3 regions of the Serratia sp. GW822-FHT06D09 genome follow, and region 2 is predicted to be linked to each of the others. Evidence: predicted binding sites of a transcription regulator. Region 2 holds the regulator's gene; each other region holds the start of a gene.
What was found. The regulator PurR, encoded in region 2, represses purine synthesis genes. The targets are predictions, from matches to a motif close to CANGCAAACGTTTGCNTG.
Positions count from the first base shown of each region.

Region 1 (5,915 bases), on a different contig from region 2:
AATAACAGGATAATCCGGGTATACTCCCCCCACTTTTTTATGATTATCCGGATTTGGACACGCGCCTGACGAGGATGCAGTAACGCGATATGACTCAATACGCCTCCCCGATTTTGACATCACTGCTTGATACTGATGCTTATAAGCTTCATATGCAGCAAGCAGTGTTCCATCGCTATCCTGCTATCAGCGTGGCGGCGGAATTCCGCTGCCGCGGTGACGAGCTGCTTGGCGAATATGCCGACGAGATCCGTGCCCAGATCGCACTGATGAGCCAATTGGCGCTAACAGACGCTGAGTTCAACTATCTTTCCGGGCTGCCTTTCTTCCGCGAGGATTACCTGAACTGGCTGCGCGAGTTTCGTTACGATCCGCAACAGGTTCAGATCGAAGATCATGCGGGCAAGTTGCACATCCGCATTGCCGGTCCCTGGCGTGAAGTGATCATGTGGGAAGTCCCACTGCTGGCAGTGATCAGTGAGGTGGTGCACCGTCACCGCTCCCCGGAAGTCACGCCTGAGATGGCCGTCGCTCATCTGCGCAGCAAACTCGAGCATTTTAAAGCCATGAGCGCTGACGTGGACATTTCTCGCTTCAAACTGATGGACTTTGGCACCCGCCGTCGTTTCTCGCAGAGTGTGCAGCAGGCGATTGTCAGCACCTTGAAAGACGAATTTCCTTATCTGGTCGGCACCAGCAACTACGATCTGGCTCACCAGCTTGCTCTGGCGCCCGTGGGTACTCAGGCTCATGAATGGTTCCAGGCGCATCAGCAAATCAGCCCGGTGTTGGCCAACAGCCAACGTGCAGCTTTGCAAGCCTGGCTGGATGAATATCCGGACCAGCTCGGCATCGCGCTGACCGACTGCATCACCATGGACGCCTTCCTGCGTGATTTCGGTCCGCAGTTCGCCCAGCGTTATCAGGGCCTGCGCCATGATTCGGGGGATCCGTTCGAATGGGGCGAGAAAGCCATTGCGCATTATCAGAAGCTGGGCATCGACCCGATGAGCAAAACGCTGGTGTTCTCCGACAATCTGGATCTGGACAAGGCGATGGCGCTGTATCGCCGTTTCTACCAACGCGTCAATCTGGTGTTCGGCATAGGTACGCGTCTGACCTGCGATATCCCGGGGGTTAAACCGCTGAACATCGTGATCAAGCTGGTCGAATGCAAAGGCAAGCCGGTGGCTAAACTGTCCGACAGCCCGGGCAAGACCATCTGCCAGGATCAGGCCTTTGTGAAAGCGTTACGCAAGGCCTTCGATTTACCGCTGGTGAAGAAAGCCAGCTAAGCCACACCGCCCTGCCAACGCGAAAAAGCCGGCTGAAGACCTCACGCCGGCTTTTTTCTTCTTTATAAGAGACTTCGCCGTGCTCCCTTTTCGCCCAGAGCCAAGAAATGTTGCACCAATCCGGCGATTTCTGCTTGTGCTCTGCACCGCGGCAAGTAACATAGCAACATCCCCATATTCTTGGGTTGTAAGCTATTTCTAAACCAAATTATTAAGAGAGAAATCTATGAGCGTAGTGCCTGTAGTCGACGTACTGCAAGGCCGTGCTGCGGTTGACAGTGAAGTCACCGTGCGCGGTTGGGTGCGTACCCGGAGAGATTCTAAAGCTGGTATCTCCTTCCTGGCCGTCTATGACGGTTCCTGCTTTGATCCGTTACAGGCCGTCGTTAATAATTCTCTGCCGAATTATCAGGATGAAGTGCTGCATCTGACCACCGGTTGCTCGATTGAAGTGACAGGCAAAGTGGTCGCCTCTCCAGGCGAAGGTCAGAGTTTCGAACTGCAGGCGACTGAGATTAAAGTGGTCGGTTGGGTTGACGATCCGGACACGTACCCGATGGCGGCCAAACGCCACAGCATCGAATACCTGCGCGAAGTGGCGCACCTGCGCCCACGTACCAACCTGATCGGTGCCGTTGCCCGTGTTCGCCATACCCTGGCGCAGGCTATTCACCGCTTCTATCACGAGAATGGTTTCTTCTGGGTTTCCACCCCGCTGATCACCGCTTCCGATACCGAAGGCGCTGGCGAAATGTTCCGCGTTTCCACGCTGGATCTGGAAAACCTGCCGCGCACCGATAAAGGCGCTGTCGATTTCAGTCAGGACTTTTTCGGTAAAGAAGCGTTCCTGACCGTTTCCGGCCAGTTGAACGGCGAAACCTATGCCTGTGCGTTGTCGAAAATTTACACCTTCGGCCCGACTTTCCGCGCCGAAAACTCCAACACCAGCCGTCACCTGGCCGAGTTTTGGATGATCGAACCGGAAGTCGCCTTTGCTGACCTCGAGGATATCGCGGAACTGGCAGAGAAAATGCTGAAGTATGTGTTCCAGGCCGTCTTGAACGAGCGTATGGATGACATGCAGTTCTTCGCAGAACGCGTAGACAAAGATGCGATTGACCGCCTGAAGCGTTTTGTTTCTTCCGACTTCGCTCAGGTTGATTACACCGAAGCGGTGGAAATTCTGATCGCCTCTGGCCAGACTTTCGAGAACCCGGTTTCCTGGGGTATCGATCTGTCTTCCGAGCATGAGCGTTATCTGGCCGAGAAACACTTCAAAGCGCCGGTGGTGGTGAAAAACTACCCGAAAGACATCAAAGCTTTCTATATGCGTATGAACGACGACGGCAAAACCGTTGCGGCGATGGACGTGTTGGCTCCGGGCATCGGCGAGATCATCGGCGGTGCTCAGCGTGAAGAACGTCTGGACGTGCTGGATCAGCGTCTGGATGCCATGGGCCTGAATAAAGAAGATTATTGGTGGTATCGTGACCTGCGTCGTTACGGCACCGTGCCACACGCCGGCTTCGGTTTAGGTTTTGAGCGTTTAATCGCCTATGTCACCGGTGTGCAAAACGTGCGCGACGTAATTCCGTTCCCTCGCACACCACGTAATGCAACCTTTTAATTAATCAGATAATACATTTTCCAATTAATTTAGTTACAAAACCAAGGCCAGCTTAGCTGGCCTTTCGCATTTTTTAATATTGACGAGCGTCACAAAGTTCCGTGAATATTACATTTGGTTACAAATACTTTCTTTTTGAAACCTCATTAGGACATTGGTAGCATTTTCGTTCTAGATTAACCTGCCCGTGAATGGAACACTGCGTGCAGACACAGGACGACACCAATCTATCAACAATAGTTCCAAAAGAATTATTGGCGGCAGTGGCAAAGGTGTCCGAATAACACCAATGAGGGTAATATAATGATGAAGCGCAATATTCTTGCAGTGGTAATCCCAGCTCTGTTAGCCGCTGGTGCAGCTAACGCTGCTGAAATCTACAACAAAGACGGCAACAAACTGGATCTGTACGGTAAAGTTGACGGTCTGCACTACTTCTCAGACGACAAAGGCAATGATGGCGATCAGACCTATGTTCGTTTCGGCTTCAAAGGTGAAACCCAGATTACTGACCAACTGACCGGTTACGGCCAGTGGGAATACAACGTTCAGGCTAACCACTCTGAATCTCAAGGCACCGAAGGCACCAAGACTCGTCTGGGCTTCGCTGGTCTGAAATTTGCTGACTACGGTTCATTCGATTACGGCCGTAACTACGGCGTACTGTACGACGTAGAAGGCTGGACAGATATGCTGCCAGAGTTCGGTGGCGATACTTATACCTACACCGACAACTTCATGACTGGCCGTACCAACGGCGTTGCGACTTACCGTAACAACAACTTCTTCGGTCTGGTTGACGGTCTGAACTTCGCTGTTCAGTACCAAGGTAAAAACCAGAACGACGGCCGTGACGTTAAGAAACAAAACGGCGACGGCTGGGGCCTGTCTTCTACTTATGACATCGGCGAAGGCATCAGCGTAGGTGCAGCATACGCTTCTTCCAACCGTACCGATGATCAAAAACTGCGTTCTAACGAACGTGGCGACAAAGCTGATGCATGGACCGTTGGCGCGAAATACGACGCTAACAACGTTTACCTGGCAGCTATGTACGCAGAAACTCGTAACATGACTCCATTCGGCGGCGGCAACTTCAGCTCAACCTGTAATGCTTCTACCGATTGCGGCGGCTTCGCCAGCAAAACTCAGAACTTCGAAGTGACTGCACAGTACCAGTTCGACTTCGGTCTGCGTCCAGAAGTGTCTTACCTGCAGTCTAAAGGTAAAAACCTGAACGTCCCAGGCGTGGGTTCTGACCAGGATCTGGTTAAATATGTTTCTGTTGGTACCACTTACTACTTCAACAAAAACATGTCTACCTACGTTGATTATAAAATCAACCTGCTGGACGACAACGAGTTCACCAAAGCTACTGGCACCGCTACCGATGATATCGTAGGTGTTGGTCTGGTTTACCAGTTCTAAGTTGTCTCACTTAACGGCGGTTCACCGTCGGCTAAGTTAAAAAACAGGGCTTCGGCCCTGTTTTTGTTTTTGCGCTACGCGTAAATTTTTATCCTGCCAATGTCCCCTTCTTCCTCATTTTTTATGCTGAATCTGCGCCCTTCACAAGATCGCTGTGTTTTTCTCGCAAACGGTTGGCAAAGCGCATAACTGGCGCTACCCTGATGCTTCTGTCTGCTTAACTCCGAGCCATGGAAGCACCTGACATGTTTGAAAAAATCACTGCTGCACCTGCCGATCCGATTCTGGGTCTGACCGACATTTTCCGCGCCGACGCGCGCCCGAACAAAATCAATTTGGGCATTGGCGTCTACAAAGACGAAACCGGCAAAACGCCGGTGCTGACCAGCGTGAAAAAAGCTGAGCAGTATCTGCTGGAAAATGAAGCCACCAAAAACTATCTCGGCATTGAGGGCATCCCCGCTTTCGCCAACTGCACGCAAGAGCTGCTGTTCGGCAAACAAAGTCCAATCATTGCCGACAAGCGTGCGCGCACCGCGCAAACGCCTGGTGGCACCGGCGGCCTGCGTGTGGCAGCTGACTTCATCGCCAACCAGACCAGCGCTAAACGCATCTGGATCAGCAACCCAAGCTGGCCGAACCATAAAAATGTGTTTGGCGCCGTCGGCCTGGAAGTGCTGGAATATGCCTACTACGATGCGGCCAATCATGCGCTGGACTTCGATGGCCTGCTGAACAGCCTGAAACAGGCTCAGGCAGGCGATGTGGTCCTGTTCCATGGTTGCTGCCATAACCCAACCGGCATTGACCCTACGCCTGAGCAGTGGGCTCAGTTAGCCGAGCTGTCTGTGGCTAACGGCTGGCTGCCGCTGTTCGACTTTGCTTATCAGGGCTTCGCGAAAGGTCTGGAAGAAGATGCGCAGGGCCTGCGTATTTTCGCCGCCAAGCATCAGGAACTGATCGTAGCCAGCTCGTACTCGAAGAATTTCGGCCTATACAACGAACGCGTCGGCGCCTGTACTCTGGTGGCTGCAGATGCGGATACCGCTGACCGCGCCTTCAGCCAGGTGAAAGCCGCCATTCGCGCCAACTACTCCAACCCGCCTTCCCACGGTGCTGCGGTGGTTGCGACCATCCTGGGTGATGATGCGCTGCGCGCCCTGTGGGAGCAGGAGCTGACCGATATGCGTCAACGTATTCACCGCATGCGTCAGCTGTTCGTGAATACTCTGCAGGAGAAAGGCGCAGAGCAGGACTTCAGCTTTATCATTAATCAGAACGGCATGTTCTCGTTCAGCGGATTGACCAAAGAACAGGTGCTGCGCCTGCGTGACGAATTTGGCGTTTACGCCGTTAACTCCGGCCGGGTTAACGTCGCCGGCATGACGCCAGACAATATGGCGCCTCTGTGTGAAGCCATCGTCGCCGTGCTGTAAAGGTTACGGTTTCAAATAAGCAAAAGGGGCGCTCAATGCGCCCCTTAGTTATTTCTGCCGGGAAATAACCTTACCAGATGGCCGGTTCTTCTCGCAGGAACGGATTGGTTTCACGCTCTTGACCGAAGG
Region 1 is NZ_JBXALO010000002.1:517,005-522,919, reverse strand. It holds gene pncB (nicotinate phosphoribosyltransferase) at 90-1,295, shown strand; gene asnS (asparagine--tRNA ligase) at 1,522-2,922, shown strand; gene ompC (porin OmpC) at 3,226-4,350, shown strand; gene AC1RKG_RS06150 (amino acid aminotransferase) at 4,596-5,786, shown strand; gene AC1RKG_RS06145 (MBL fold metallo-hydrolase) at 5,857-5,915, opposite strand, start outside.
Region 1: AC1RKG_RS06150 (amino acid aminotransferase) is a predicted target of PurR. The motif match lies at 4,513-4,530, and genes of this name have one in related genera.

Region 2 (5,915 bases):
ATTTCGTCCATTAATGATCTCCTTCGGCAGTAGCCATCATTCCACACGGGTAAAAACAAAAAAGCATATTAACCAGATCCAAATGTATAAATTGAGGCCATTCACCCTGAGTCTGGATCGCTATCCGACCCTGCTGTTCCTTGCGAGGGGTATAGTACCTATTTCCATCAACCATAGGGCACATACTGTGCGATTGCTATTGATAAGGTGACAATGTCACCGAAACTCTGCCACTCCCGCCCCGGCATACATTGAAATCCCTTATGCGGCAACGCTATACTGAATTTCGCTTCAATCCATCCGCCATTGGCAACGGCACATCCAATCAGAGGAATTATGCGCTTACTCCATACCATGATCCGCGTCGGTGACCTGCAACGTTCCATCGACTTTTATACCAAGGTATTAGGCATGCGCTTGCTGCGTACCAGCGAGAACCCGGAATACAAATACTCGCTGGCGTTTGTAGGCTATACCGATGAAAGCGAAGGTGCGGTGATTGAACTGACCTATAACTGGGGCACCGACAGCTACGAAATGGGCAGCGCGTTTGGCCATTTGGCGCTGGGCGTCGACGATGTCGCTGCAACCTGTGACAGCATCCGTAACGCCGGCGGCAAGGTTACTCGCGAAGCCGGCCCGGTTAAAGGTGGCACCACGGTGATTGCCTTCGTTGAAGACCCGGACGGTTACAAGATCGAACTGATCGAGAACAAACATGCTGGGCATGGTCTGGGCCACTGAGGTCGATTAAGGGCGCTTCCTGCGCCCTTATTTTTATCTGCGTGATAACCGCCTGCAACCGGGCGCAAAATTTGCCATAATGCGCGCTGCATTCGATGAAGATAAGAAACTGATGGCCGAAAAAAGTGATCTTAACGCCCTGAGTGGCCGTTTTCGTGGGTTTTACCCCGTAGTCATAGACATAGAAACTGCCGGATTTAATGCCAAAACCGACGCACTGCTGGAAATTGCCGCCGTTACGTTAAAAATGGATGAAAACGGCTGGTTGCAGCAGGACGAGACCCTGCACTTCCACGTGGAGCCTTTTGAAGGTGCCAACCTGCAGCCGGAAGCGCTGGCCTTTAACGGCATAGACCCAAGTAACCCATTGCGCGGTGCGGTCAGTGAGCACGATGCGTTGCACGCTATTTTTAAAGCCGTGCGCAAGGGCATTAAGGATCGTGGCTGCAACCGGGCAATCATTGTGGCGCACAATGCCAATTTTGATCACAGCTTCCTGATGGCCGCCGCAGAGCGCGCCAGCCTGAAACGTAACCCCTTCCATCCATTCGCCACCTTTGATACTGCGGCGCTGAGTGGGCTGGTACTGGGGCAGACGGTGTTGGCCAAAGCCTGCATCGCCGCCAATATCCCGTTCGACAGTTCCCAGGCACATTCTGCCCTGTATGACACCGAGCAAACCGCGTTGCTGTTCTGTGAACTGGTTAACCGTTGGAAACGCTTGGGTGGCTGGCCACTGGCAGTCGAAAACACCGACTAAGACAAAAAAATCGGGCGGCCCAGTCTTCACTGGTGCCGCCCGATGGATCCCAACAATAAAACCGAGCCGATTATGGCTGCTGGTCTTCCTGCTGTTTGTACTTCTCTGCCGTTTCTTTGATCAGCTGCTGCAGTTCGCCGCGCTGATACATTTCGATGATGATATCGCAGCCGCCTACCAGCTCACCGTCGACCCACAGCTGTGGGAAAGTCGGCCAGTTGGCATATTTCGGCAACTCGGCACGGATGTCCGGGTTCTGCAGAATATCAACGTAGGCAAAGCGTTCGCCACAGGCAGACAGCGCCTGCACGGCTTGCGCAGAGAAACCGCAGTTTGGCAATTTCGGTGAACCTTTCATGTACAGCAGAATCGGGTTCTCAGCGATCTGGTGCTGAATTTTTTCAATCGTCGTCGTCATTGTATTGCTTCCTCAAGCCAAGTCTTATGGCTACAACATGCATCACACCGGCCATTGTAGCGGCTGGAACAGTCGCAAGAAAACGCCATCTTTTGCAAGGGCATTTCCCCGTAGTCAGTCGCGTCTTACCGGCAAAGCCTTTCCGGTCAAAACATATGCGCAGAATAACATTTTTAATCTGGCCATTTCACTAATATATTTTGCCATCAAAATGCGCCGTTAAATAATCCCGCCGACGGTGATTGTCGCTTTTTTATACATCAACGGATTGATTTTTCAGCAAAAAAAATGCCATTAACGTTTTCTCACAATATGGATTATCATTTATGAGTTCTTCGCTGTTTTATATGGCGAAATTCGGGAATACTGTCCTTCTTTCGATATCTGTTCCGGGGCCAAGGTTGGTAACGTCGACATGCGTTTAATTCTTACGCTTTTTGTGCTGTTGTTTACACAGCTATTCTTCAATCTGGCGCATGCTGCGCCACAGGCGCGTATTGCCGCCGAGCAACGTAAAAGCCATGTCAACGAAGCCCGGCCAGATGACCGCAAGAAAAAGAAAGCGGTAAAAGCCAGCAAAAAAGCAAAAACCACCACCCCGCAGAAAACCGCCAAGGTTTCCAAAGCCAAAACGGAAAAAACCGCTAAAAAGATCGTCAGCGCCAAATCGAAAGGCAAAACTCAGAAAATAGCCAAAATCAAAGTTACCCCGCCGAAAAAGGGTTACAAAAAAGGCTATGGTCGCCACCGCGAAGCCGGGATGGCCACCGCAAAACTGGTGCGTGATGATAAACCGTTGAAGCTGACTCCAGCGCACAAAAAACGCTATCAGCACGCCAAGCAAACCGCGATGGCCAAGCTGATGGACCAAATGGGCAAACCTTACCGCTGGGGCGGTACTTCACCAAGAACCGGTTTCGACTGCAGCGGCCTGATTTACTACGCGTATAAAGACGTGGTGAAAATCAAAATGCCGCGCACCGCCAACGAAATGTATCACCTGCGAGACGCTGCGCCGATCAAGAGAAGCGAACTGGAAAGCGGTGACCTGGTGTTCTTCCGCATTAATAACCGCGGCGTGGCAGACCATGTTGGCGTTTATCTGGGCAACGGCAAATTTATTCAGTCACCGCGTACCGGTGAAGAAATTCGGATCAGCCAACTCGACAATGACTACTGGCAAAACCATTACATCGGCGCCCGCCGTGTAGTAACACCGAAAACCATTCGATAATTTCTTTGGCGGCTGGCTTGCCCAGCCGCTCTCCCCTGACTGATTTTCCTGCTGTTCCTAAAGCACCCAATCCTTTAGCCCGCCCCCACTGTATTTCATCGCGAAAATTGCTAAGCTAAATATCCACAATAAAAACAGGTCAATTTAAGGTCCGTTGCTTTAGCGGCGAGTTGACACTGTACAAGGAGGAAGCAATGTCGTTTGAACTGCCCGCACTACCTTATGAAAAAAATGCCCTCGAACCGCACATTTCGGCAGAAACCCTGGAATACCACTATGGCAAGCATCACAACGCCTATGTGGTCAACCTGAACAATTTGCTGAAAGGCAGCGAGTTTGAAGGATTATCCCTTGAAGCAATCATCAAGGCTTCCAGCGGCGGCATCTTCAACAATGCGGCTCAGGTATGGAATCACACCTTCTATTGGCACTGCCTGTCACCTCAGGGCGGTGGAGAGCCTCAGGGCAAATTGGCTGCCGCGATCAACCAGGCTTTTGGTTCTTTTACCGCCTTCCGGGAACTATTCAGCGACGCCGCGGTGAAAAACTTTGGCGCAGGCTGGACCTGGTTAGTGAAAAAGCCGGATGGCTCGCTGGCGATTGTTAATACGTCGAATGCGGCCACGCCGTTGACCGGTGAAGACAAACCGTTGCTTACCGTCGACGTTTGGGAACACGCCTATTACATCGATTATCGCAACGCACGACCGGCCTACCTGGAAAACTTCTGGGCACTGGTTAACTGGGCATTTGTGGAGGAAAATCTGGCGTAACGCGGGGAAATACAACCAGGCGTAGCGAACTGCGCCTGGTTGACTGAAGAGTATCAGTTCAATGCTGCGGTGAAGCTAAAAGCGATAATCACAGCCAGCGCACCCAGGGTGGTGAACAGTGACATTTTCAAATCGGTATCCATTACAACTCCTTTTCAGATTGGGTTTCCCAAGGGTAAAAGGCACACAATTAATGTGTTAAACCATTTTCCCACAGTTGGCCGATAAAATCTTGTTATCATTTCCCAGTTTATAATACCGATTACCTCTTCCCCTTTTGCTCAATATGGGACAAAATTCGCAGTTCACAACTGTGTACCGGCAAAATGCCCCTCCTGACCAAGCGCTGACGACTTCAACACACTAAAAACTCAGTTTTCGCTTCTTTGGAGAAGGATCTACGCAGGCAAACGATTAACATCACACTTACATACTGCAACATGTGAGTTCAGGAGTCATTCTTTACATGGCAACGATTAAAGATGTGGCCAAACGCGCTGGCGTTTCCACCACCACCGTTTCGCACGTCATCAATAAGACTCGTTTCGTCGCCGAAGAAACAAAAGCGGCCGTTGGCGCCGCGATCAAAGAGCTGCACTATTCACCCAGCGCCGTGGCGCGCAGCCTTAAGGTCAATCACACCAAATCTATTGGTCTGCTGGCCACATCGAGCGAAGCACCCTACTTTGCCGAAGTGATCGAGGCGGTGGAAAACAGCTGCTACAGCAAAGGCTATACGCTGATCCTGTGCAACTCACATAACAATCTGGACAAACAACGCGCCTATCTGGCGATGTTGGCGCAAAAGCGCGTCGATGGCCTGTTAGTCATGTGTTCGGAATACCCGGACCAACTGCTCGGCATGCTGGAAGATTATCGCAATATCCCGATGGTCGTCATGGATTGGGGCGCCGCACGCGGTGACTTTACCGACACCATTATCGATAACGCCTTTGAAGGCGGCTATCTGGCCGGGCGCTACCTGATTGAACGCGGCCACCGCGATATCGGGGCCATTCCGGGCCAACTGGCGCGTAATACCGGCGGCGGCCGCCATCAGGGCTTTTTAAAAGCCATGGAAGAAGCCAATATCGACGTGCGTGAAGAGTGGATTGTTCAGGGCGACTTTGAGCCGGAATCCGGCTACAAGGCCATGCATCAGATACTGTCGCAGAAGCAACGTCCTACCGCAGTCTTCTGCGGTGGCGATATCATGGCCATGGGGGCGATCTGCGCCGCCGATGAACTTGGCCTGCGCGTACCACAAGACATATCGGTGATTGGCTACGATAACGTGCGAAACGCCCGCTACTTCACCCCGGCACTGACCACCATTCATCAGCCCAAAGAGCGTTTGGGCGAGATGGCCTTCACCATGCTGCTGGATCGCATCATCAGCAAGCGTGAAGAGTCGCAGGTGATTGAGGTTCATCCCAAGCTGGTTGAGCGCCGTTCGGTCGCTGACGGCCCGTTCATCGATTATCGCCGCTAATTATCTACGCCGGACACTCTCGCGGTTTCCGGCGTCATTCTTCGCTTAGCCACTCCTGATTCAAGGTTTCACTGTCTCCCAGATAATCCAGCAACCAGGCCATAGCCGGTGACGGCGTATTTTGCTGCCAGGTCAGGCAACAAGGACTGGCGGGAAATGGCTGTTGCAACTGTAGCGCCACCAGCTCCCCGCGCTGCACCAAAGGCAATACCTGATGCGCGGGCATCATACCAACGCACAACCCGGCACACAGGCAGTCCACCGCAGAAGCCCAGTCCGGCACCACCAGGCGGCGCTGGTTGTCCAACGTCCAGGTCACGCGTTTGGGCAGGTTGCGCGAGGTATCTTCCAGGCACAGTGACGGAAAGGGCCGTAGTTGATCGTCGTTCAACAGCCCCTCTATCGCGGCCAGCGGGTGATGCGGACTGGCCACGCACAACCAACGCATATCTCCCATATCGCGAAAGGCGAAACCGCCGCCCACCGGCACCGCC
Region 2 is NZ_JBXALO010000001.1:212,744-218,658, reverse strand. It holds gene idi (isopentenyl-diphosphate Delta-isomerase) at 1-11, opposite strand, end outside; gene gloA (lactoylglutathione lyase) at 337-744, shown strand; gene rnt (ribonuclease T) at 824-1,504, shown strand; gene AC1RKG_RS01035 (Grx4 family monothiol glutaredoxin) at 1,575-1,922, opposite strand; gene AC1RKG_RS01030 (C40 family peptidase) at 2,338-3,156, shown strand; gene sodB (superoxide dismutase [Fe]) at 3,351-3,929, shown strand; gene cydH (cytochrome bd-I oxidase subunit CydH) at 3,983-4,072, opposite strand; gene purR (HTH-type transcriptional repressor PurR) at 4,396-5,421, shown strand; gene punR (DNA-binding transcriptional activator PunR) at 5,456-5,915, opposite strand, start outside.

Region 3 (5,915 bases), on a different contig from region 2:
GGGCCGTGTTGCAGAATTACCGCCTGTTGAATGCGACCTTGTACGTGACCCTGGAGCCGTGCGTGATGTGTGCGGGGGCGATGGTGCATAGCCGCATTCGTCGATTGGTTTACGGTGCTGCCGATGTGAAAACCGGGGCAGCGGGATCGCTGGTGGATATTTTACGCCATCCCGGAATGAATCATCAGGTGGAGATCCTCTCCGGCGTGCTGGCCGAGGAATGCGCGGCTACCTTGAGCAACTTTTTCCGCATGCGCCGCGAACAGCAAAAGGCGTTGAAGCAAGCGCAACGCGCGCAGGCAGATAAGGATCCCGAATAATCAGAAGTTAAGTGCCAACTCCGGCGCCACTGCCGGATAGCCTTTCCCCAGCTCCGCCTGTTCGGCCGCTTCCTGCGCCGCCTTTCTTTCCCTTTCTTGCAGATACCCCACCAGGCTGACCTGATAGCGGCGGATGTTTTCCACGTAGTTATAGGCTTCGCGTCCGCGCGCATAGCCGTAGGTCAACTGCGGGTAGTAGCGCTTCTGGCTGAGCATCGGCAGGCGCTGTTTGACGTCGACCCAACTGTCCGGGTTGCCTTTTTGCATTTTGGTCAGCTTGCGGGCGTCGAGCATATGGCCCCAGCCCATGTTGTAGGCCGCCAGCGCAAACCAGATACGCTCATCTTCCGGCACGGTGTCGGGCACCTTGGCCATCAGCCGCTGTAAATAGAGTGCGCCCCCCTGAATGCTCTCCTCAGGATCGAGGCGATCGTTAACCCCCAGACCGTCGGCGGTGGCCCGCGTCAGCATCATCAGACCACGAACGCCGGTGGGTGAAGTGGCCTGCGGGTTCCAATGCGATTCCTGATAGGCAATGGCGGCCAGCAGCTTCCAGTCGATCTCGCTGGCGTATTTTTCAAACAGCGAACGGAAGGTGGGCAGTACCGAATCTATCGCCGACAGGAAGGTTTTGGTATCAACGTAATCGAAACTGCCCACGTGGCCGAGGTATTTCTCTTCCAGCCGCGCCAGCGTGCCGTCGTCCACCATCTGGCTGTAAAAATCCAGCATGGCCGCGTACAGGCTGTCGTCGGTGCCGCGCTTCAGGTACCAGGTGACAGGTTCTTCATCGGTGACGTCGAAAGCCACCGCCAGCTGCGGATGGATGCGCTGCAGCAGGGCGATGGTCACGGAGTCGCCGAGGGTGTAATCCAGTTTGCCGTCGGCGACCTGCTCGAGCAGCTCTTTGGAGGTGAGATCGCTGGAAGCTTCCCAACTGAGGTCCGGGAACTTACTTTGTTTGAGCTGTTTCAGCGTGCTGACGTGTGCCGAGCCGGAGGCGACCGCCAGCTTGCCTTTAATATCGGCAAAGCTTTTGGGGCGTGCGGTGCCCAGGCGATAAACCAACTGCTGGGAAACGGAATAGTAAGCCGGGCCGGTTCGGGCGCGGCTGAGGCGATCCTGATTGTAGATCAGGCCGGCGGCCAGCAGGTCGGCATCGTCATCGTCCAGATCGTCGAACAGGTCGTTGATGTTCTTATGCGGGATCACCACCAACTTCACCCCCAGATAGTTGGCGAAACGTTTCGCCAACTCGTAGTCGAGACCACTTGGCCCCTGCTTGGTAGTGAAATAGGTTAACGGCGAGTTTAGCGTACTGATACGCAACTCGCCGCGGGATTTGATCTCTTCGAGTTGCCCGCCCTGGCCGCCGCGCCAGGTAATATTGGGCCACAGGGCGAGCGCCAGAAGCAGGGTGACAACACCGATTAGAATGTAGTTTATTTTAAGGCGTTTCAAATAGTTATCCAGTGGTGGCACAGGTGCACTGCCGATTGTCATCCCGCATTTTCTTATGGTTAAATCACCAGTGCCGGGGCATTTTGCGCAACAAAACGCCAGCGTGCAACTTTATTGATACGTTATGACAATTCGATGGCGCGAACAGCTTTTATCAATAATAGCTACGCAAACGGTTTCGTCTGTCGCGCAGATTCTCTATAATGGCGCGCGTTTTCCCCCTGTTGCGCCCAATGAAGTGCTGAAGTCAGTTGCTTCGAAGACGAGAGAACTTTGATTATGGAAATACTGCGTGGTTCGCCCGCTTTGTCGGCTTTTCGTGTTACCAAACTGTTGTCCCGCTGTCTGGACGCCCAACTTCCGGTCAGTGATATCTACGCCGAGTACGTCCACTTTGCCGATGTCAGCGCACCGCTCAATGCCGAAGAACACGGCAAGCTCACGCGCCTGCTCAAGTACGGTCCCTCTCTCGCCGAACATGCCCCTGAAGGTCGCCTGCTGTTGGTGACACCGCGTCCGGGCACCATTTCTCCCTGGTCTTCCAAAGCCACCGATATCGCCCATAACTGCGGTTTGAAGCAGGTGGTGCGGTTGGAGCGCGGTCTGGCGTTTTACGTCAAGGCACCGACGCTGACTGAAGCGCAGTGGCAACAGCTTGCCGCATTGCTGCACGACCGGATGATGGAAACCGTTTTCAGCAGCTTGCAACAGGCAGAACAGCTGTTTGCTCAGCATCAGCCGACGCCTTATCAGGCGATCGATATGCTGGGGGAAGGGCGCAGCGCGCTGGAACAGGCCAACCTCAAGCTCGGTCTGGCGCTGGCCGAAGATGAAATCGACTATCTGCTGAATGCCTTTACCGGGCTGGGGCGCAACCCGACGGATATCGAACTCTATATGTTCGCGCAGGCCAACTCGGAGCACTGCCGTCATAAAATTTTCAACGCCGATTGGATCATCGACGGCGAACAGCAGCCGAAGTCGCTGTTCAAAATGATCAAAAACACCTTCGAGCAGACGCCGGATTACGTGCTGTCGGCTTATAAAGACAACGCCGCCGTGATGGAAGGTTCGCAGGTTGGCCGTTTCTTCGCTGCGCCGCAAAGCGGTCAGTATGACTATCATCAGGAAGAGGCCCATATCCTGATGAAGGTGGAAACTCATAACCACCCGACGGCGATCTCCCCGTGGCCGGGTGCCGCTACCGGTTCCGGTGGCGAGATCCGCGACGAAGGCGCTACAGGTCGCGGTGCCAAACCCAAAGCCGGTCTGGTGGGCTTCTCTGTTTCCAACCTGCGCATTCCCGGCTTCGAGCAGCCCTGGGAGCAGGATTTTGGCAAGCCGGATCGCATCGTAACCGCACTGGATATCATGACCGACGGCCCACTGGGCGGCGCGGCGTTCAATAATGAATTTGGCCGTCCGGCGCTGGTGGGATACTTCCGTACCTACGAAGAACAGGTTAACAGCCATAACGGCGTCGAGCTGCGCGGTTATCACAAACCGATCATGCTGGCGGGCGGTATCGGCAACATCCGCGCCGATCACGTGCAAAAAGGTGAAATCACCGTCGGCGCCAAACTGGTGGTGCTGGGTGGCCCGGCGATGAACATCGGTCTGGGCGGCGGCGCAGCCTCTTCTATGGCCTCCGGCCAGTCCGACGCCGATCTGGATTTTGCCTCGGTACAGCGCGACAACCCGGAAATGGAGCGCCGCTGCCAGGAAGTGATCGACCGCTGCTGGCAGTTGGGCGAACAGAACCCGATTTTGTTTATCCACGATGTGGGAGCGGGCGGTTTGTCTAACGCCATGCCGGAGCTGGTCAGCGACGGTGGCCGCGGCGGCCGTTTCGAACTGCGCGATATCCTTAACGACGAACCGGGCATGAGCCCGCTGGAAGTCTGGTGCAATGAATCACAGGAACGCTATGTGATGGCGATTGCCCCGGCGCAGATGGCGCAGTTCGACGAGATTTGCCGCCGTGAGCGTGCCCCTTATGCAGTGATCGGTGAAGCCACCGAAGAACAGCATTTGACGCTGAACGACAGCCATTTCGACAACCAGCCGATCGACATGCCGTTGGACGTGCTGCTGGGCAAAACGCCGAAGATGACGCGCGATGTGACTCGTTTGCAGGCTAAAGGCCAGCCGGTACAGCGCGACAACATTACTCTGGCCGATGCGATAAAACGCGTTCTGCACCTGCCGGCAGTTGCCGAGAAAACTTTCCTGATCACCATCGGCGACCGTACCGTGACCGGCATGGTGGCACGCGATCAGATGGTCGGGCCATGGCAGATCCCGGTAGCCGACTGCGCGGTTACCACCGCCAGCCTGGACAGTTACTACGGTGAAGCGATGTCGATCGGCGAACGCGCGCCGGTTGCCCTGCTGGACTTTGCCGCTTCTGGCCGCCTGGCGGTGGGCGAAGCGCTGACCAACCTGGCGGCGACCGAGATTGGCTCGCTCAAGCGCGTCAAACTTTCCGCTAACTGGATGGCGGCAGCCGGTCACCCGGGTGAAGATGCCGGCCTGTATGAAGCGGTAAAAGCGGTGGGCGAAGAGCTTTGCCCGGCGCTGGGCATCACCATTCCGGTGGGCAAAGACTCAATGTCGATGAAAACCCGCTGGCAGGAAGGCAACGAGCAGCGCGAAATGACGTCGCCGTTGTCTCTGGTGATCACTGGTTTTGCCCGCGTGGAAGATGTTCGCCACACCGTGACGCCACAACTGCGTACCGACAAGGGCGACACGGCATTGCTGCTGGTTGACCTGGGTAACGGCCATAACGCGCTGGGTGCCACTGCGCTGGCGCAGGTTTACCGTCAACTGGGCGACAAACCGGCCGATGTGCGTAACGTCGAGCAACTGGCAGGCTTCTTCAACGCGATGCAACAATTGGTCGCCGACCGCGCACTGCTGGCCTACCACGACCGCTCCGATGGCGGCCTGTTGGTGACGCTGGCGGAAATGGCGTTTGCCGGCCACTGCGGTGTACAGGTAGATATTCAAGGGTTGGGCGACGACGCGCTGGCAGCGCTGTTCAACGAAGAGTTGGGCGCGGTGATTCAGGTGACGGCCGATCGGCTTGAAGCGGTCCAACAGGCGTTTGCTCAGCATGGCCTGACGGACAATGTGCACCACATCGGCAGCGTACAGGCCGGCGATCGCTTTGTGATTACCCAGGGCGACAAACCGGTGTACAGCGAAAGCCGTGCCACGTTACGCACCTGGTGGGCGGAAACGACCTGGCAGATGCAGCGCCTGCGCGATAACCCTGAATGTGCCGATCAGGAGCACCAGGCCAAGCAGAATGAACGCGATCCTGGCCTGAACGTCAAACTGAGCTTCGCACCTGAAGAAGATATTGCAGCACCTTATATCGCCAAGGGGGCTCGCCCTAAAGTGGCGGTACTGCGCGAGCAGGGCGTTAACTCCCACGTTGAGATGGCGGCGGCATTCCATCGCGCCGGTTTTGATGCGGTGGACGTACACATGAGCGATCTGCTGGAAGGGCGCCGTGACCTGCAGGACTTCCATACCCTGGTGGCCTGCGGCGGTTTCTCTTACGGTGACGTGTTGGGCGCAGGCGAAGGTTGGGCGAAGTCGATTCTGTTCAACGAGCGCGTGCGCGACGAGTTCGAATCTTTCTTCCACCGTCCGCAGACCCTGGCACTGGGCGTGTGCAACGGCTGTCAGATGATGTCGAACCTGCGCGATCTGATCCCCGGAGCCGAACATTGGCCGCGTTTCGTACGTAACCTGTCAGACCGTTTCGAGGCCCGTTTCAGCCTGGTGGAAGTGGCGGCCAGCCCGTCGCTGTTCATGCAGGGGATGGCGGGTTCGCGTATGCCGATTGCGGTATCGCATGGTGAAGGTCACGTCGAAGTGCGCGATACGGCACATCTGGCGGCGCTGGAGCATCATGGTCTGGTGGCGTTACGCTTTGTCGATAATGCCGGTCAGGTAACGGAAAGCTACCCGGCCAACCCGAACGGTTCGCCGAACGGTATCACCGCCGTCACCAGCGCCAATGGGCGTGCGACGGTAATGATGCCGCATCCGGAGCGTGTGTTCCGCACCGTGAGCAACTCATGGCATCCGGAAGAGTGGGGTGAAGACAGCCCGTGGATG
Region 3 is NZ_JBXALO010000014.1:6,842-12,756, reverse strand. It holds gene tadA (tRNA adenosine(34) deaminase TadA) at 1-320, shown strand, start outside; gene mltF (membrane-bound lytic murein transglycosylase MltF) at 321-1,781, opposite strand; gene purL (phosphoribosylformylglycinamidine synthase) at 2,058-5,915, shown strand, end outside.
Region 3: purL (phosphoribosylformylglycinamidine synthase) is a predicted target of PurR. The motif match lies at 1,947-1,964, and genes of this name have one in related genera.